One region of the Geodermatophilus sp. SYSU D00708 genome, then DNA from elsewhere that is predicted to be linked to it. Evidence: predicted binding sites of a transcription regulator. Region 1 holds the regulator's gene; the other holds the start of a gene.

What was found. The regulator LexA, encoded in region 1, represses DNA repair genes until DNA is damaged. The targets are predictions, from matches to a motif close to TCGAACANNTGTTCGA.
Region 2: ACI79D_RS08505 (DUF222 domain-containing protein) is a predicted target of LexA. The motif match lies at 5,223-5,238, and genes of this name have one in related genera.

The regions. Positions count from the first base shown of each region.
Region 1 is NZ_JBJGYS010000006.1:126,934-136,576, reverse strand. Features, by position in the region: gene miaA (tRNA (adenosine(37)-N6)-dimethylallyltransferase MiaA) at 1-112, shown strand, start outside; gene dapF (diaminopimelate epimerase) at 109-978, shown strand; gene ACI79D_RS07725 (hypothetical protein) at 996-1,199, opposite strand; gene hflX (GTPase HflX) at 1,346-2,836, shown strand; gene ACI79D_RS07715 (phosphatase PAP2 family protein) at 2,904-3,653, shown strand; gene ACI79D_RS07710 (hypothetical protein) at 3,721-4,674, shown strand; gene lexA (transcriptional repressor LexA) at 4,736-5,488, opposite strand; gene ACI79D_RS07700 (LysM peptidoglycan-binding domain-containing protein) at 6,010-6,339, shown strand; gene ACI79D_RS07695 (hypothetical protein) at 6,572-7,117, shown strand; gene nrdR (transcriptional regulator NrdR) at 7,503-8,060, shown strand; gene ACI79D_RS07685 (vitamin B12-dependent ribonucleotide reductase) at 8,152-9,643, shown strand, end outside.
Region 2 is NZ_JBJGYS010000007.1:97,719-107,361, reverse strand. Features, by position in the region: gene ACI79D_RS08530 (serine/threonine-protein kinase) at 1-639, shown strand, start outside; gene ACI79D_RS08525 (protein kinase domain-containing protein) at 716-2,341, shown strand; gene ACI79D_RS08520 (hypothetical protein) at 2,356-3,054, opposite strand; gene ACI79D_RS08515 (competence/damage-inducible protein A) at 3,181-4,452, shown strand; gene ACI79D_RS08510 (SRPBCC family protein) at 4,449-4,835, shown strand; gene ACI79D_RS08505 (DUF222 domain-containing protein) at 5,413-6,486, shown strand; gene ACI79D_RS08500 (acyl-CoA dehydrogenase family protein) at 6,763-8,409, shown strand; gene ACI79D_RS08495 (putative bifunctional diguanylate cyclase/phosphodiesterase) at 8,576-9,643, shown strand, end outside.

The DNA.
Region 1 (9,643 bases):
GCAGCGGTCGTGGTTCCGGCGCGACGCCGCGACCACCTGGCTCGACGCCGCCCGCCCCGATCTGGTCGACGCCGCGGAGGCGCTGATCACCGCTCGTACGATCGGCCGGTGACTGCGAACCGGGTGCTCGTCGGACACGGCACGGAGAACGACTTCGTCGTCCTGCCCGACCCCGACGGCAGCCTCTGGCCGGAGGACCGGCTGGACGCCGTGATGGTGCGCCGGCTGTGCGAGCGGCGGGCCGGTCTCGGCGGGGACGGCGTGCTGCGCGTCGTCCGCAGCGTGCACGTGCCCGACGCGCCCGCGGTGCTCGGCGAGGCGCTCGGGCAGTGCGAGTGGTTCATGGACCACCGCAACGCCGACGGCTCGCACGCCGAGATGTGCGGCAACGGCATCCGGCTGTTCCTGCACGTCCTGGTGACCGAGGGGCTGCTCGACCGCGCCGCCTGCGAGGGCGGCGTCCTGGTGGGCACCCGTGGCGGGCCGCGCCGGGTCGGTGCGGCCCCCGACGGGGGGTACTGGGTCGACATGGGGCCCGCCCGGCCCTTCGGCCACGGGGCGGCGCAGCTGGACGGGACGTCGTTCCCCGGCCGCGCGCTGTCGATGGGCAACCCGCACCTGGCCTGCCTGACCGACGTCGACGTCGACACCCTCGACCTCGGCACCGCACCCGGCGTCGACCCGGCGCTGTTCCCGGACGGGGTCAACGTCGAGTTCGTCAACGTGCTCGAGCCCGCCGCGCACGTCCGGCTGCGGGTGTCGGAGCGGGGCGTGGGGGAGACCCGGTCGTGCGGCACCGGCGCCTGCGCGGCGGCGTGGGCCGCGCTGGAGGCCGGCGGGGCCGACGCGGGGACGGTGGTCGTCGACGTCCCCGGCGGCCGGCTCACCGTCCGCATCGACGCGACGACGACGGTGCTCACCGGCCCCGCGGTCGTGGTGGCCGCGGGCGAGCTGACCCCCGAGTGGCTCGGGGACTGACCCGCCCGCGGAGTCCCTCAGCTCTTCGGCGTCTCCTCGCCCTCCGGAGCCTCCGGCATCATCGACTCGCCGGCGGTGCCGGGGCTGCCCGACGGCCGGCCGCGGCCGCTGTCCTGGTCGGGACCGGCGCCCAGGGGGTTGCGCGGCGGGTCGAGGCCCTTGGGGTCGCGGCCCGGGTCGTCGAGTTCCTCGTCGGCGCCCGGGCTGCTGCTCTCGGTCATGCTCGGCCTCCTCGTGGTCGTCGGGGTCCGGCCCTACCCGGCGCCGCCCCGGTCACGCGTCGGGATGGTCCCGGGCGGCCGCGGTGTTGTACCGGGCGATGACAACTCAGATGCCCCGGCAGGTGGGGCGTGCCACGCTGGACACGATGACGACAGCACAGAACCGCGCCGGCCACGGCGGCGCCGAGGAGCGGGCCCTGCGCGCCGCCCCCGAGCCGGCCGAGGAGGCGACCCGTCCCGCCGAGCGGTGGGGCGAGCCGGAGGAGACGACGGGCTCCTACGACCTCGAGGCGCGCGGCGCGCTGCGCCGCGTGGCGGGCCTGTCCACCGAGCTCGCCGACGTCACCGAGGTCGAGTACCGCCAGCTGCGCCTGGAGCGCGTCGTGCTGGTCGGTGTCTGGACCGAGGGGACCCAGGCCGACGCCGACCGGTCCCTCGCCGAGCTCGCCGCGCTGGCCGAGACCGCCGGCTCGCAGGTCCTGGAGGCGGTCAGCCAGCGGCGCGACAAGCCCGACGCGGGCACCTACGTCGGCTCGGGCAAGGCCGCCGAGATCCGCGACATCGTCGCCGCGGCCGGCGCCGACACGGTGATCTGCGACGGCGAGCTGACGCCCGGCCAGCTCAACGCGCTGGAGAAGATCCTCAAGGTCAAGGTGGTCGACCGGACCGCGCTGATCCTCGACATCTTCGCCCAGCACGCGTCGAGCCGGGAGGGCAAGGCGCAGGTCGAGCTGGCCCAGATGCAGTACATGCTCCCCCGGCTGCGCGGGTGGGGTGAGTCGCTGTCCCGGCAGGCCGGTGGCCGGGTCGCCGGCGGTGGCGGCATCGGTACCCGCGGTCCGGGTGAGACGAAGATCGAGACCGACCGACGGCGCATCCGCGCCCGGGTCAGCAAGCTGCGGCGGGAGATCGCCGGCATGGCCACCGCCCGGGCCACCCAGCGCAGCAGCCGGGGGCGCAACGCCGTCCCGAGCGTGGCGATCGCCGGCTACACCAACGCCGGCAAGTCCAGCCTGCTCAACCGGCTGACCGGCGCCGGGGTGCTGGTGGAGAACGCCCTGTTCGCCACCCTGGACCCGACGGTCCGGCGGGCGCAGTCCCCGGACGGCCGGGAGTACACCCTCACCGACACCGTCGGCTTCGTGCGGCACCTGCCGCACCAGTTGGTCGACGCCTTCCGGTCCACGCTCGAGGAGGTGGCCGCCGCCGACCTGCTGCTGCACGTCGTCGACGGCTCCGACCCCGACCCGCTGGGCCAGATCGACGCCGTCCACGTCGTCCTCCAGGAGATCGACGCCTCGGCGGTGCCCGAGCTGATCGTCGTCAACAAGGTCGACGCGATGAGCGAGGAGGACATCCTCATGCTCCGCCGGGCGCTGCCCGGCGCGGTGTGGGTGTCCGCCCGCACCGGGCAGGGCGTCGAGCAGCTCCGTGACATCGTCGCCGCACGGCTGCCCCGCCCGGACGTCGACGTCGACGTGCTGGTGCCCTACGACCGCGGCGACCTGGTCGCGCGCGTGCACCGCGACGGCGAGGTGCTCCGGGAGGAGCACGAGGCCGGCGGGACCCGGCTGACCGCCCGGGTGGACGGCGCGCTCGCCGCCGCCCTGGAGGAGTTCGCCGCTCCGGTCGGCTGACCGGGGTGGCGCGCCCGTTCCGGTCAGCCGAGGTCACGATCGGGTCACGTCCCGGTACCGTGAGGACGTGACCAGCGGCGCGGTGCGGCGACGGCCGGGCGAGCGCCCAGCGGCCGGCGACGTCGCGACCGCGCCGCACGAGCGGGTCGTCTCCGCCGGCCGGCCGCCGTGGTGGCTGCTCGGCGCGGCCCTGCTCGTCACCGTGGCGGTCACCGCCGACCTGCTCAGCCGCGGCGTCCTCGAGCGGATGGACCTGCGGGTCTCCGAGGTGGTCAGTTCCTGGGACCTCAAGGACTCCGCGGCGTACTGGCCGGTCTGGGCGGTCACCCAGCTCGGCGGGCGCGGCTTCATCCTGATCGTCCTGGCGGTCCTGGTGAGCTACCTGCTCTGGTCGCGCCGGACGGTCGTGCCGCTGCTACGGGTCCTGGTCGCGCTGGCGCTGCTCACCGTGGTCGTCTACGGCTTCAAGTACGGGACGGGGCGCACCGCGCCGGCCTACCCGGGGTCGTTCTTCCACCGCGACGGCCAGTCCTATCCGTCGGGCCACGTGGCCAACGCGGTGCTGATGTGGGGCGTCGCCCGCTGGCAGGCGGTGGAGTTCCGTCTCTCGGCCGGCGTGCAGCGGACGTTCCGGCTGCTGAGCGTGGCCGGACCGGTCGCCACCGGCGTGGCCATGGTGTCCCTGGACTTCCACTGGGTCACCGACGCCGTGGTCGGAGCGTCGGTCGGCATCCTGCTGTTGGGCGTGGTTCACGCACTGGACGCAGTCGCGATGTCACGCTGGGTGGGTGCCCGAGCTGGCCACCCGTCCGCGTAGCGGCTCCGCGGTACGGCGTCTGGCAGCGGGGTCGGCCCTCGCACTGACGCTCGTGCAGGGTGCCGGCGTGCCCGCGTACGCCGAGGAGGCCGCGGGCCCGCGCACGCAGTGCCAGGTCACCGACCCGCGCCTGCCGGAGCTCTCCGGCCTGGCGGTGGTGGGGAACCGCATGCTGGCCATCGACGACGGCGGGGACCGGGTCGACGTGTACGTCCTGGACGCCACCTGCCTGGTGATCGACGTGCGCAGCGCGGCGGTGGACCCCTACGACCCCGAGGACCTCGCGGTGGCGGCCGATGGGACGGTGTGGCTGGCCGACACCGGGGACAACAACGGCACGCGGGAGACGGTGGCGCTCATCGCCCTTCGCCCGGACGACACCACCGAGGTCTACCGGCTGGCCTTCCCCGAGGGACGACGCGACGTGGAGGCGCTCCTGCTCGCCCCCGACGGCACGCCCTACCTGGTGTCCAAGGAGGTGCTCGGCGCGAGCAAGGTGTACCGCCCCGTGAGCGCCCTCGTGGACGCCGGCACGGTCGGCCTCACCGAGGTGGCCGGCGTCGAGTTCACGCTCACCGGCACTCCCGGTGGCCCCGTCGGGCGCGCCGGCCAGCTGATGGTCACCGGGGGAGCGGTCTCGCCCGACGGCCGCTTCGTCGCGCTGCGCACCTACACCGACGCCTACGTGTGGCCGTTGTCGGGATCCGACGTGGCCGGTGCGCTGGCCGCCGACCCGGTCCGGTTGCCCCTGCCCGAGTCGCCGCAGGGTGAGGCGATCAGCTTCACCGCCGACACGACCGGTCTGGTCGTGTCCAGCGAGGGGCTGCCGGCCGACGTCACGGTCGTCCCGTTGAGCGCGGTCCCCAGCCCGGCCGCGGCCTCCGGGTCGGCGGACGGCTCCGTGCCGGACCTGCTCAGCACCGACGACGGCGGCGCGACGGTCATCGCGGCCGGCGTGCTCGCTGCGGTCGTCGCCGCCGCGCTGGTGTGGATCGTCGGGAGGTTGCGCCGCCGCTCCTGAGTGTGCGGCGGGGCGTGTGCTGAGCGTGCGGCGGCGCTGAGCTGAGCGCGCGGGGCGCGCGTCAGACCCGGCGAAGCACCGTCACGACGCGGCCCAGGATGGTCGCCTCGTCACCGGGGATCGGCTCGTACGCGGGGTTGTGCGGCAGCAGCCACACGTGACCGTCGCGGCGCTTGTAGGTCTTGACCGTCGCCTCGCCGTCGATCATGGCCGCGACGATCTCGCCGTTCTCGGCGGTCGGCTGCTGGCGCACCACGACCCAGTCGCCGTCGCAGATGGCGGCCTCGACCATCGAGTCACCGGCCACCTTCAGCATGAACAGCGTGCCCTCGCCGACCAGTTCGCGGGGCAGGGGGAAGACGTCCTCGACGGCCTGCTCGGCGAGCACCGGGCCACCGGCGGCGATCCGGCCCACCAGGGGCACGTAGGTCGGGGCGGGACCCTCCTCGACGCCGGCGGGGGCGGCCGGGGCGACGAGCTCCGCGGGGGCGTCGCCGGGCAGGCGGACGTCGAGGGCCCGGGGCCGGTTCGGGTCGCGGCGCAGCCAGCCCTTCTTCTGCAGGACCGTCAGCTGGTGGGCCACCGAGGAGGCCGAGGACAGGCCGACGGCCTCACCGATCTCGCGCACCGAGGGCGGGTACCCGCGGCGGTCGATCGAGTCGCGGATGACCTCGAGGACGCGGCGCTGCCGCTGGGTCAGGCCGTCGCCGGCCTCACCCCGGTCGGGGAAGGTGCGCACGGCTGCCGTCTCGGTGGTCGCCGGCGTGCCGGCCGTCCTCCGGCGGCTCCCCGACGTCCCGCTCTTCTCCGCCACCGTCGCCTCCTCGTCGGCTGCTCACCGCAGCACGTCTCGTCCGTCGGGACCGACCGTAGCGTGCTCAGGGCCCTCGATCAAACACATGTTCGAAGTGCTCGGCGGGGCGGGATGGTGTTTGTCGGACCCGTCCGGTAGACATCGCACAGACGTTCGAATCGAACAGACGTTCGACGGTGCGGGGTCGGTCGGGAGGAGTGGTCGTGGCAGGCGTGCAGCAGGCGGTGCTGGACTTCGACGACGCGGTGCAGGTGCCCTGGCGGCCCCGGCTCCGGGCGGTGCCGGGCGGTGCCGGGAGCGAGCCGGGGCGCTCGCCGCGGCCCGCCGTGTCGCGGACGGTCCCGTCCCGGGTCGATGTCGGCCGGCCGGCGGTGCAGGCGCCGTCCCGGCCGGCGGTTCTTGAGGCTGCTCGTCCGGGTGTCGGGGCGGCCCGGCCGGTGCCCGTGCGGCCCCGGGTGGCGCGCCCGGTGCCGGCGCGTCCGGCGGGAGCGGCGGTGCCTGGTGCGCCGTCGGGTCGCCCGGTGCGCGGGGGGTGTGGCCGGGTCGGCGGTGCCGCCGGATCGCGGCTGCGGCTCACCCAGCGGGCCCGCCGGCTGTCGGTGGTCCTCGCTCTGGGTGCCGGCGTGGCGCTGGGGTCGTGGCTCGGTCCCCTGGTGGCCGGCGGTGACGGCGACCTGCGGTTGGCCGGAGAGCGCAGCGTCGTCGTGCAGGCCGGGGACAGCGTGTGGTCGATCGCCGCCGACTTCGCCGGGCCGGACGAGGACGTGCGCGCCGTGGTCGACGCCATCGAGCAGATCAACGACCTCGACGGCGCCCGGGTCGTCCCGGGCCAGGTCCTCCAGTTGCCCTGACGTCCAGGTCCTCCAGCTGCCCTGACGTCGCCGACGAACCGCGCCGCCGCCCGGGTGCGGTCCCGGCCGAGGCCAGACAGCGACAAGGCGGACCGGCCAGGTTCGTCAACCCTCCGTGCGGAGACGTTGACGCTCTGTGGTCATCGGGCCACCTAACGTCAGTGCCGTGTCGCGGACGTCCGGAGGCCGAGCAGCGGTCTTCACCCAACAGTCGCAGTCGGTCGAGGTGTCCGTGGACGGAGCCTGGTGGCCGGGGTCGATCCTCGGCTGGCGCCACGACGCGCAGGGCTCCTGTGAGGTCTGGGTCCGGGTGGCGGTCGCCGGCCGGAACCGCGAGATCTGGACCGCCCTGAGCGATCTGCGGCTGCCCGAGCCGCGTCCGGCGACCGCCGGCGCCGCCGCGGCGGTCCCCGGTGCGGGTGCCGGCGCGCCGGTACTCGACCTCGGGCGCGCCGCGGCCCGCGAGCGGCTGGTCGCCGGTGTGCTGGGCGCGCCGGCTCTGGCGCCGGCCGGGGGTGCCGGTCCGTCCCGGCGTCGGCACGGTGGGGACGTCACCGCGGAGATGCCGGCGGTCGGGAGCGCGTTCGCCGGCCGTCACCGGGCGCCCGCTGCGGTGGCCGGGAGGCACCGGGCGGCCGACGACGACACCCGCGTCGACCTCCAGGCGGTCGCCGTCCCGCCGCGCCCCGAGCTCGACTGCCTCACCCGGCCCCTGCGCCTGGGGGACCGTGTGCCGCGGCCGCGCAGCCCGCGTGCCGACGGCGTCGTCCGCGCCTGACCCGGTTCCGTCCCGTCGTCGCGGTCGTCTCACCGACACGCCATACACCCCTCCGGCGCCTCCGAGCGACCCCCGCGGGGCGTGTCGCGACGGATCGCCGTGGCGGGTGTGACGGCAGAGCGTCCCTGGTCACGGCCGTGTCTCGAGGGCGTGTCCCGGCTTGCAGATCTTGTGGGCCGCGGCCTAGGGTTCCCCTACATCTAGTAGTTGCACCGTTGTAAGCCCGTCCACAGGCCGGTCCTCAGGTTCTCCCCGTGGCGTCCACCGGATGTCCCCAGGAGGGTCCACAGCCGACCTCCCGGGCCCGGCGCTCCGGCCGCTCCGCGGCCGCCGCACCGGCCGGGCGGAGCGATCGACGGACCACCACGAGGGGAGGGGAGTCGCCTTGCGCTGCCCCTTCTGCCACAACCCCGACAGCCGGGTCATCGACTCGCGCGAGGCCGACGAGGGGGCGACCACCCGTCGCCGCCGGTCGTGCCCCGCGTGCGGACGGCGGTTCACCACGGTGGAGGAGGCCGTCCTCGCCGTGGTGAAGCGCAGCGGCGTCAGTGAGCCGTTCAACCGCACCAAGGTGGTCGCCGGCGTCCGCCGGGCCTGTCAGGGGCGGCCGGTCGACGAGGACCAGCTGCAGCAGCTCGCGCAGCAGGTGGAGGACGCCATTCGGGCGAGCGGGGCCGCGGAGGTCCCCAGCCACGAGGTCGGGCTGGCGATCCTGCGGCCGCTGCGCGAGCTGGACGAGGTCGCCTACCTGCGCTTCGCCAGCGTCTACCGCGCCTTCACCTCGCTCGAGGACTTCGAGAAGGAGATCACCGAGCTCCGGGCCCGGCACATCGCTGCCGGGACCCCGCCGCTCCCTGGCATGCAGGACACCCCGCCGGCGCCGCGCCGGCGGGGGAGTGGGCGGGGCCAGGCCGCCTCCGCCGGCAGTGCCGCCGGCACCTGAGAACTGTCAGCACCACCCGCTAGAACAGAGTGCGGCTCTCTTCCCCAGCCGCCTTCCCCACCAGCAGGACCCACAACAGAGGGAGAGCTCCGTGACCGAGACCGAGGATCGCTTGACCGGCCGCACGCGTCGCGCCGCCAAGGCGCCGACCCGGGGGAAGGGCCTCAAGGTCAAGCGTGTCTTCACCACCGCCGGGGTGCACCCGTACGACGAGGTGACCTGGGAGCGTCGTGACGTCGTCATGACGAACTGGCGGGACGGGTCGATCAACTTCGAGCAGCGCGGCGTGGAGTTCCCCGCCTCGTGGAGCATCAACGCCACCAACATCGTCACCACGAAGTACTTCCGTGGCGCCGTGGGCACCCCGCAGCGGGAGAGCAGCCTGCGTCAGCTGATCGACCGGGTCGTGCTCACCTACGGGCAGGCCGGCCGCGAGTACGGCTACTTCGCCACCGAGGGCGACGCGGAAATCTTCGAGCACGAGCTGACCTGGATGCTGCTGCACCAGTACTTCAGCTTCAACTCGCCCGTCTGGTTCAACGTCGGCACGAGCGCCCCGCAGCAGGTGAGCGCCTGCTTCATCCTCGCCGTCGACGACACGATGGACTCGATCCTGAACTGGTACCGGGAGGAGGGGCTCATCTTCAAGGGCGGCTCCGGCGCCGGCCTGAACCTGTCCCGGATCCGCTCGTCCAAGGAGCTGCTGTCCTCCGGCGGCACGGCCTCCGGCCCGGTGTCCTTCATGCGGGGTGCCGACGCCTCCGCGGGCACGATCAAGTCCGGTGGCGCCACCCGCCGCGCGGCGAAGATGGTCGTCCTCGACATCGACCACCCCGACATCGAGGAGTTCATCGAGACCAAGGCGCGCGAGGAGGACAAGATCCGCGCGCTGCGCGACGCCGGGTACGACATGGACCTCGGCGGCAAGGACATCACCAGCGTCCAGTACCAGAACGCCAACAACTCCGTCCGCGTCTCCGACGAGTTCATGCGGGCGGTCGAGGACGGCACCGAGTTCGGCCTGCGCGCCCGGCTCGACGGGGCGGTCATCGAGACCGTCGACGCCAAGTCGCTGTTCCGCAAGGTCACCCAGGCCGCCTGGGAGTGCGCCGACCCGGGCATCCAGTACGACGACACGATCAACGACTGGCACACCAACCCCGAGACCGGCCGGATCAACGCGTCCAACCCGTGCTCGGAGTACATGAGCCTGGACAACAGCTCGTGCAACCTCGCGTCGCTGAACCTCATGAAGTTCCTCAAGGACGACGGCACGTTCGACGCCAAGAACTTCGTCAAGGCCGTCGAGCTGGTCATCACCGCGATGGACATCTCGATCTGCTTCGCCGACTTCCCGACCGACCCGATCGGTGAGACCACCCGCGCCTACCGTCAGCTGGGCATCGGCTACGCCAACCTCGGCGCGCTGCTGATGGCGACCGGGCACGCCTACGACTCGCGCGGCGGCCAGACCCTCGCCGCGGCCATCACCTCGCTGATGACCGGCACTGCCTACCGCCGCTCGGCCGAGCTCGCCGGCATCGTCGGCGCGTACGAGGGCTACGCCCGCAACGCCGACGCCC
Region 2 (9,643 bases), on a different contig from region 1:
CTGCTGACGCTGCTGCTCGGCGCGGGGGTCGCCGCGGGCGTCTTCGTCGCCGTGAACAACGACCCGTCCCCGTCGCCGCGGCCGGCGGCGCAGACCGAGGACGCGACGATCGCGCTCGACTCGGCCGACTACGTGGGCCGCCCGGTCGACGAGGTGGCGCTCGCGCTGTCCGCGCTGGGTCTGCTGGTCTCCCGGCAGCAGCAGGTCAGCCCGGACTCGGTGCCCGGCCTGGTCACCGGGCTGGAGCCGCCCCGCGGGTCGCTGCGGCCCGGCGACGAGGTGGTCGTCCGCTACGCCGTCGCGCCGCCCAGCCCCGGGACCTCGCAGCGCGCGTCCACGCCGCAGACCGGCCACGCCGGGGGCGAGAGCACCCCCGCCACCCCGGCGCCGCAGGAGGACGCCGCCCCGGCCGCCCCGCCGAGCGCCTCCGAGGCCCCGCAGACGACCCAGCAGCCGGGCAGCGCGGCGCCGTCGTCCGCCCCGCCCACCACGTCGGCGCCCACCACGACGACCGCGCCGACGACCACGTCCACCGCGCCCACGACCACCACGGCTCCGTCGTCGTCCGCGACACCGTCGACGATCACCCGGTCGGAGGACTCCTGGCCCCCTCACGAGGACGACGAGGACGACGACTGACCGCTCCGGGAGGCCGGCCACGGCGCGCGGTGGCACGCTGGCAGACCGCTGAGAACCGGCGAGGTCGGGGGGCAGGGTGACGGGACCGCAGGGGCGCACGCTCGGCGACCGCTACGAGCTGCAGACCCTGCTCGCCACCGGCGGCATGGGGCAGGTGTGGCGGGCGCGCGACCAGCTGCTCGACCGGGCCGTCGCGGTGAAGGTGCTGCGCAGCGAGTACACCGGCGACCCGACCTTCCTCGCCCGCTTCCGCGCCGAGGCCCACCACACCGCCCGGCTGCTACACCCGGGCATCGCCGCGCTGCACGACTACGGCGAGGAGGTGTCGGCGGAGGGGGAGACGCTCGCCTACCTGGTCATGGAGCTGGTGGAGGGCGAGCCGCTCTCCGCCCTGCTCGCCCGGGAGGGCCGGCTCGACGCCGAGCGCACGCTGGACGTCGTCGGGCAGGTGGCGGCCGCGCTGGCGGTGGCGCACGCCGCGGGGGTGGTGCACCGCGACGTCAAGCCCGGCAACCTGCTGCTGGGGGTGGACGGCCGGGTCAAGGTCACCGACTTCGGCATCGCCTGGTCGGCGTCGAGCGTGCCGCTCACCCGGACCGGCCAGGTCGTCGGCACCGCGCACTACCTGTCCCCGGAGCAGGCCGCCGGCGGGCGGGCGGCCCCGGCCAGCGACGTCTACGCCCTCGGGGTGATCGCCTACGAGTGCCTCGCCGGTCGGCGTCCGTTCGACGGGGACAACGCGGTGCAGATCGCGCTCATGCAGATCCGCGAGGAGCCCGAGCCGCTGCCCGCCGACGTCCCCGGGCCGTTGCGCACCCTGGTCGCCACCGCGCTGGTCAAGGACCCGGCCGCCCGGTTCCCCGACGGTGCCGCCGTCCGGGACGCCGTCGCCGACGTCCGGGCCGGGCGGACCCTCCCGCCGCCCCCGACGGCGCCGCTGTCGCTGACCGGGCTCGCGCCCGTGCCGCGCCGCCGTCGGCTGCTGGTGCCGGTCGCCGCGCTGCTGGCCGGTGCCGGCATCGGGATCGCCGCGTTGCAGGTCGCCGGCGACGAGCCCGTGGCGGGGACCGCGGCGCCGCCGGCCGCCCCGTCCGACCCGGCGTCCACGGGGGTGCTGGTGGCCGCCGCCGACCACCTCGGCCGGCCCGTCGACGAGGTGGAGGCCGCGCTGGCCGCGCTCGGCCTGCGGGTGGAGCGGGTGACGCAGGAACGCGGCGACGTCCCGGCCGGCCAGGTGGTCGGCCTCGGCCCGGTCGGCGCGCTCGCGCCGGGTGACCTCGTGACGCTCACCGTGGCGGTGACGCCGCCGGCGCCGGTCGTGGTGGAGCGGGTGGTGGAGACGGTGGTCCCGCCGGCGGCGCCGGCCGCTCCCGTCGTGGACGTCGTCGACGACCCGGTCGCGGACGCGTCGGGGCCGGCGTCGGGCTCGGGGGCGGACTCGGCGTCGGGGGCGGCGCCGGACGACCTCGCGGGTGACGACGCCGACGGCTCGGGGGACTTCGGCGACTCCGGCGACTCCGGGGAAGCCGACGACTCGGGGGACTCGGACGGCTCAGGGGACGCCGACGGCTCAGGGGACGCCGACGACGGGCCGGACTCCGGCGGGAACCCGGGCAACGGCAACGGCAACGGCAACTCGGGTAACGGCAACGGCAACGCGGGCAACGGGAACGGCAACGGCCGGGGGAACGGCCGCGACTGACCCGTGCCCCGGGGTCAGCGCCGGCGGGCCGGGGCGATCCAGAGCGCCGCGCCCAGCGCGGCCAGCGCGACGGTGAGGACGAAGCCGCGGTTGCCGGCCACCTCCGGCAGGACCACGAGCACCCAGAAGACCGCCAGGCCGGTCAGGCCGGCCGCGGCCACCCGCCACGCGCCCTCGGGGCGCACCCGGGCGCCGGGGACGACGCGGCCGGCGAACGGCAGCAGGCCGAGCAGGGCGCCCAGCGTGGCGAACGCCGACCACAGCGGGACCGTCGACCAGAGCGGGCCGTCGCCGAAGCCCAGCGTCAGCCCGACCTCGAGCAGGAGCAGGCAGAGGGCGGCGAGGCCGGCACCGGCGAGCCCGGCCTGCTGGCGGGGCAGGCGGGGAGCGGTGCGGGCGGTGCGGTCCTCGCGGGGGTCGCGCCGTGTGCGAGTCCGTTCGCCCTGCCGGCCTCCCCTGCGGGGACGCGGCGCCGTGGCCCCGGGTGGCGACGCGACCCCGGGGGGCGCCGTGGCCCCGGGTGGCGACACGAACCCGGGGGGCGGCGTGGCCCCGGGGAGCGGCGGGGCGCCGACGCCGGGCGGCCCGGGGACGAAGTCCACGGGGCCGGTGGGCTGGACCGGCGGTCCGGGAGGCACCGGCGCCTCGGCGACGCCGCGGACCGGCGTCTCCGGCAGGATCGCGGGCTCGGGGCTGGTGGTCGGCTGGTGCACGGTTCCTCCTCGCTCACGCGCGGCGTCCGGAAGCGGACCGGTCCGTCCCCCGGCACGCTAGCGGGGTGAGCAGCGTGTTCCCCGCAAGCGACGCGGCGGGTCTCGGACCTCACTAGGGTCGGCCGGGTGGGCGTGCGCGCGGGGATCGTCGTCACCGGGACCGAGGTGCTCACCGGGCGGGTGACCGACCGGAATGGCCCGTGGCTGGCCGAGCAGTTGCGGCTCCTGGGTGTGGACGTCGGTGCCGTCCTCGTGGTGGGGGACCGGCCCGACGACCTGCGCGGGGCGCTGCGGTACCTCGCCGGCGAGGACCTCGTCATCACCACCGGGGGCCTCGGGCCGACGGCCGACGACCTGACCGCGCAACTCGTGGGCGAGGTGCAGGGCCGGCCGTCCGCGGTCGACCCGGAGCTGGAGCGGCGGATCGGCGCGATCGTCGAGGGGCTCATGGAGGGCCGCGGCTGGCGGGCCGACGCCGAGGCGACCGCGGCCGGCGTCCGGAAGCAGGCGCTGGTCCCCGCGGGCGCCACCGTGCTGCCGCCGGTCGGGACCGCACCCGGTCTCGTCGTCCCACCGGCCGAGGGCCGCACCGGGCCGGTGGTCGTCGTGCTGCCCGGCCCGCCGTCGGAGCTGCAGGGCATGTGGCCCGCCGCGCTGGCCGACGCGCAGGTGCAGCGGGCGCTGGCCGACCGCGTCGAGCTGCGGCAGGAGACGGTCCGGCTGTGGGGGACGCTGGAGTCGCAGCTGGCGGCGACGCTGCGGCAGCACGAGTTCCCCGGCCTGGAGATCACCACCTGCCTCCGGGAGGGCGAGCTGGAGATCGTCAGCCGGTTCGGGCCCTCGGCGCAGCCCGAGTACGACCGGCTGGTCGACGTCCTGCGCGAGGCACACGGCGGGCAGCTGTTCTCCACCGGCCCGACCGTCGACGACCTGGTCGCCGAGGCGCTCGGCTCGCGCGGGCTGACGGTGGCCACCGCGGAGTCCTGCACGAGCGGATTGCTCGTGGCGCGGCTGACCGAGCGGGCGGGGTCGTCGGCGTGGGTCCTCGGCGGGGTGGCCTCGTACGCGAACTCGGCCAAGGAGCAGCTGGTCGGCGTGCCGGCGGAGATGCTGGCCGAGCACGGCGCGGTGAGCACCCAGGTGGCGGCGGCGCTGGCGGAGGGGGCGCGGGCCCGCTTCGGTGCCGACGTCGGCGTCGGCATCACCGGGATCGCCGGCCCCGGCGGCGGGTCGCCGGAGAAGCCGGTCGGCACGGTGCACCTGTGCGCCGTCGGCCCGGACGGGCACCAGCCGCGGTCGGTGGTGCTGCCGGGGTCGCGTTCGGCGGTCCGGCAGCGGGCCGTGTCGCTGGCGATGCACATGCTGCGCCAGCTGCTCCTCGGCGGCCCGCCGGCGTGAGCGTCCTGACGCTGCACGCGACCGGGCCCGAGGCGCCGGCGGAGGTCTGGGAGCGCTACGCCGTACCGGCGCGGTGGCCGGAGTGGGCGCCGCAGGTCACCGGGGTGGAGCTGCCCGTTCCCCGGCTGGTCGCCGGTGTGCACGGCCGGGTGCACGGCCCGCTGGGGGTGGCGCTGCCCTTCGTGGTGGATGCCGTGGACGAGCCGGCCCGCCGGTGGTCCTGGACGGTGGCGCTCGGCCCGGTGCGGCTGCACCTGCTGCACTGGGTGGCCGAAGGTCCGGACGGCGGCAGCACGACCGGGCTGCGGATGGCGGGCCCGGCGCCGCTGGTGCTCGGGTACGCCCCGTTGGCCCGGTGGGCGATCGGCCGCCTGGTCCACTGAGGCACGGGTCCAGGCCCGTCGTCCGCCGTCCGAGCCACCGCGTGGACGCCGGCCTCCACGCGGTCCTCTGCGCCCGCCCCGGCGGCGACGAACCACGCGCCGTGGCCGCCCTGACGGCGACGAACCAGCGCCGTCCTCTGCGCCCGCTCCGAAGGTGACGAACCACGCGCCGTGGCAGCCCTGACGGCGACGAACCACGCGCTCTGGTCGCCGGACCCGCGGTGTAGTGCGTGTTCGGCGACCACACGGCGAGGACGGTGCCGAAGGCCACCGGACTCCGCCGCCGCGACTCCTCCGAAGCGTGGCCGTCAACCACGCCCGTGGATCTGTGGACAGCCGTATGACCTGGGGATTCGACCTGCGGCGGGACCCTCGCGGCGGTGGACTACGAACGCTTGATCGAACCGCTGGGGAGGTGTCGTGGACGAGTTGCCGGAGGTGCTGCGGGCGCTGACCGCAGCCCTTGACACCCTGTCCGGGGAGGAGCTGGCGCCGTTGTTCGGGCCGGCGCTGCTGGTCCGGCTGCCGTGGGCTGCTGGCCGCGCAGAACCGGCTGGCCGCCGAGGTGGCGCGCACGGTGGCCGAGTGCGAGGGCACCGGCGCGGCGGAGTTCGACGGGCTGAAGTCCATGGCGTCGTGGCTGCGCGGGCACGGGCACCTGTCGGCGGCCGAGGCCGGCCGGGTGGTCCGCGCCGGGCGGGCGTGCGCGTCTCTGCCGGCGGTGGCCGCGGCGTTCGCCGCCGGCGCGGTGACCGAGGGCCAGGTCGCGCTCATCGAGCCGATCACCCGGCACGACCGGCTCAGCGCCGCCGCCCAAGGCGTCGACCTGGCCGAGGTGGACGCCGTGCTGGCGCAGGTCGCCGCGCAGCGGCCACACGACGAGCTGCGGCAGGTGGTGCACCACTACCTGGCCCGCCTCGATCCCGACGGGCCCGAGCCGGATCCGACCGCGGGTCGGCGGCTGGCCATCGCCCGCCACGCCGACGGCGGCATCACCGGCCGGGTCGACCTCGACGCGGTCGGCGGGGAGAAGCTGGCCGCCGCGCTGGAAGCGGTCGTGCAGGCCGGCCGGTGCGCGGGCGACGACCGCTCCCGCGGCCAGCAGCTGGCCGACGCGCTGGTGCAGCTGTGCGACAACCAGCTGGCCGCCGGCGGCCTGCCGCAGCTGCGCGGGCACAAGCCGCAGGTGCTGGTGCAGATCGGCATCGAGGACCTGGTGGACCCGGCCACCGCCCCCGGTGCCGGCACGCTCGGCTCGGGGGCGGTGATCTCCGCGGCCCGGGCCCGGTGGCTGGCCTGCGACGGGCAGCTCACCCGGATCGTGCTCGGCCCCGACGGGCGGCCGCTGGACTACGGCCGCACCCTCCGCCTCGTCCCGCCCCACCTACGACGGGCGGTGGAGGTCCGCGACGGCGGCTGCGTGTTCGCCGGCTGCGGCGCTCCGACCTGGTGGTGCGACGTGCACCACGTGCTGGAGTGGATCAACGGCGGCCACACCAGCCTGGACAACTCCGCGCTGCTCTGCGAGCGGCACCACACCAAGGTCCACCACGGCTTCCGCGTCGAGCGACAACCCGACGGCCGATGGCGCACCTGGCGCCCCGACGGCACCCCGATCCACACCGGCCCGCTGCTTCCCGCCGCCGCCTGACACGCCACGCGGCGGGCCCGCCGCCCCGCGCGGTCGGCCCCGCCCTGGTCCGCTGCTGCCCATGGCCGCCTGACTCGCCCCGGGCCCGCTCCTGCACGCCGCGACCTGACCCCTCCGACCCACGTGGCGTCGGAGGGGTCGGCGCGCGGGCCGTACCGCGTGGCCCCCCGGCCGTGTGACCGCGGGCGGCGGCGTCCTCGAGAGCTCCAGCGACGGCGGTCGAGCGGCCCCGTCGAGCGCGTTCCACGTGGAACCGCACGGTCGTACCGTGCCGCCATGGGCGTCACGCACGAGGTCACGAACCAGGCCCCGCCGCTGGCCGGGCACGACCCGATCGCCGGGGACGCCGCCCTCGCCGAGGCCTGCGTACGGCACGCCGACGCCGCCACCCTGGACTCGCTCAAGGCGCTCGGCGCCCTCGCCGGCAGCGAGCAGGCGCAGGAGTGGGGGCGGTTGGCCAACGAGAACCCGCCCCGCCTGCGGACCCACGACCGCTACGGGCACCGGGTCGACGAGGTGGAGTTCCACCCCGCCTGGCACGACCTCATGCGCACCGCGGTGGAGCACGGGCTGGCCGGCGCACCGTGGGCGCCCGTGTCCTCCGCCCACCCCACCACCCCGGCGGACCCCCACGCGCACGTGCGCCGGGCCGTCGGCTACCTCGGCTGGACCCAGGTCGAGATGGGGCACGCCTGCCCGGTGACCATGACCTACGCCGTCGTCCCCGCGCTGCGCGCCGCCCCCGACCTGGCCGCCCGCTACGAGCCCGGCCTCACCGCCACCGCCTACGAGTTCGGCCTCGCCGAGCCGACGGGCAAGCGCGGCCTGGTCGCCGGCATGGGCATGACCGAGAAGCAGGGCGGCTCCGACGTCCGCGCCAACACCACCCGCGCCGTCCCGGCACCGGACGGCAGCTACGCCCTGACCGGCCACAAGTGGTTCACCAGCGCCCCGATGAGCGACCTCTTCCTCGTCCTCGCCCAGCTCCCCGAGGGTGTCTCTTGCTTCCTCGTCCCCCGGGTGCTGCCCGACGGCAGCCGCAACGTCTTCCGGCTGCAGCGGCTCAAGGACAAGCTCGGCGACCGCTCCAACGCCTCCAGCGAGGTCGAGTTCGAGGGGACGACGGGCTGGTTGGTGGGCGAGCCCGGCCGCGGGGTCCCGACGATCATCGAGATGGTCAACGCGACCCGGCTGGACTGCGTCCTCGGCTCCGCGGCCACCGTGCGCGCCGCGCTCACCCAGGCCGTCCACCATGCCCGGCACCGGTGGGCGTTCGGCGCGCTGCTCGCCGACCAGCCGCTCATGCAGAACGTCCTCGCCGACCTCGCGGTCGAGAGCGAGGCGGCCACCGCGCTGGCCGTCCGGTTGGCGGCGGCCGTCGACGCGAGGGAGTCGGCCTTCCTCCGCCTGGCCGGAGCCGCCGCCAAGTTCTGGGTCTGCAAGCGCACCCCCACCGCGGTCGCCGAGGCCATGGAGGTGCTGGGCGGCAACGGCTACGTCGAGGAGTCCGGGCTCCCGCGGCTCTACCGACAGGCCCCGCTGAACTCCATCTGGGAGGGCTCGGGCAACGTCATCGCCCTCGACGTGCTGCGGGCGATGAGCCGCTCCTCGGACTCGCTGGCCGCCGTCCGCGCCGAGATCGACCTCACCCGCGGAGCCGACCCGAGGCTGGACACCGCGGTCGCCCGGCTGGCCGCCGAGCTCGCCGACCCCGACCAGCTGCCGATGCGCGCCCGCCGCGTCGCCGCCCTGCTCGCGCTGTGCCTGCAGGGGTCGCTGCTGCTGCGGTTCGCCCCGGACGCGGTCGCCGACGCGTTCTGCGCGACCCGCCTGGCCGGCGACTGGAGCCCGGCACTGGGGTCCCTCCCGGCCGGGTCGGCCGTGCGCCGCATCATGGACCGGGCGACAGTGGAGGCTGCCTGAATTACACGCGTGCCGTTACCCTCGGTACTGCGTCGGACGCCGGATCCGTGGGGGGACGGGCCGTGGCGTCGTCCCACCGACGGGGGCCGACGCACGCTGCAGGGGGAGAGTGAGCTGGCTGGTGCACGGACACGTCCGGGGTGAGCACGTCGCCACAGCCGACCCCTTGTCCCCGGTTGCCGACGCCGTCTACCGCCTCGACCGCAACTGGCGGTTCACGTACGTCAACGCCGCCGCGGAGGACCTGTTCGGCGACGACGCCGACGAGATGGTCGGGCGGTACGCCTTCGAGCTCTTCCCCGAGGTCCGCGGCACCGTCATCGAGGACGAGTACCGGGCGGTGCTCGCCGACGGGCGACCCCGGACCTTCGAGTACTTCTACGTCCCCTTCGGCCGCTGGTTCGAGATCCGCGCCTTCGCCGACGCCGACGGGCTCACCGCCTTCCTGCGCGACATCGACGAGGAGCGCCGCAGTGAACGGCAGACCGCGGCCCAGCTGCACCAGGTCTCCGCCGTGCTCGAGGCGCTGCCCCAGGCCACCGCGCTGATCGACCCGGACGGCCGGATCGCCTCGGTGAACCGCCGGTGGCACGCCGCGAGCGAGCTCGTCCGCGCCGCGGGGCTGCGGCCCGGCGCGGTCGGGGACGACTACCTGGAGGTCCTGGCGCAGAACCTGTCGCTCGCGGACCTGCGCACCATCTCCACCGGCATCGGCGAGCTCCTCACCGGCGGCCCGGGGACGGCCGACCGCGCGTTCGTCCACGACTACGCGCACGCCTTCGGCGCCGACCCCCAGTGGTTCCGGCTGCAGGCCGCACGGGTCGAGCCCTCCGGGCAGGTGGTCGTCACCCACACCGACATCACCGAGCGGGTGCGGGTGCAGGAGCAACTGGCCTGGCAGGCCAGCCACGACGACCTGACCGGGCTGCCCAACCGCTCGCGGTTGCTTCAGCTGATCGGCGAGGCCCTCGCCGAGCCCCGGGCCCGGGCGTCGCTGCTCTTCCTGGACCTCGACGGGTTCAAGACGGTCAACGACTCCCTGGGCCACGAGGTCGGCGACGAGCTGCTGCGCCAGGTGGGCGCGCGGCTAGCCGACCAGGTGCGGCCCACCGACGCCGTCGGCCGGCTCGGCGGCGACCAGTTCCTCGTCCTGGCCCGCGGGTGCGACACCTCCGAGGCCGCGGCGCTGGCGTTCCGGCTGCAGTCGTCGTTCGCCCGCCCCTTCGTCGCCAAC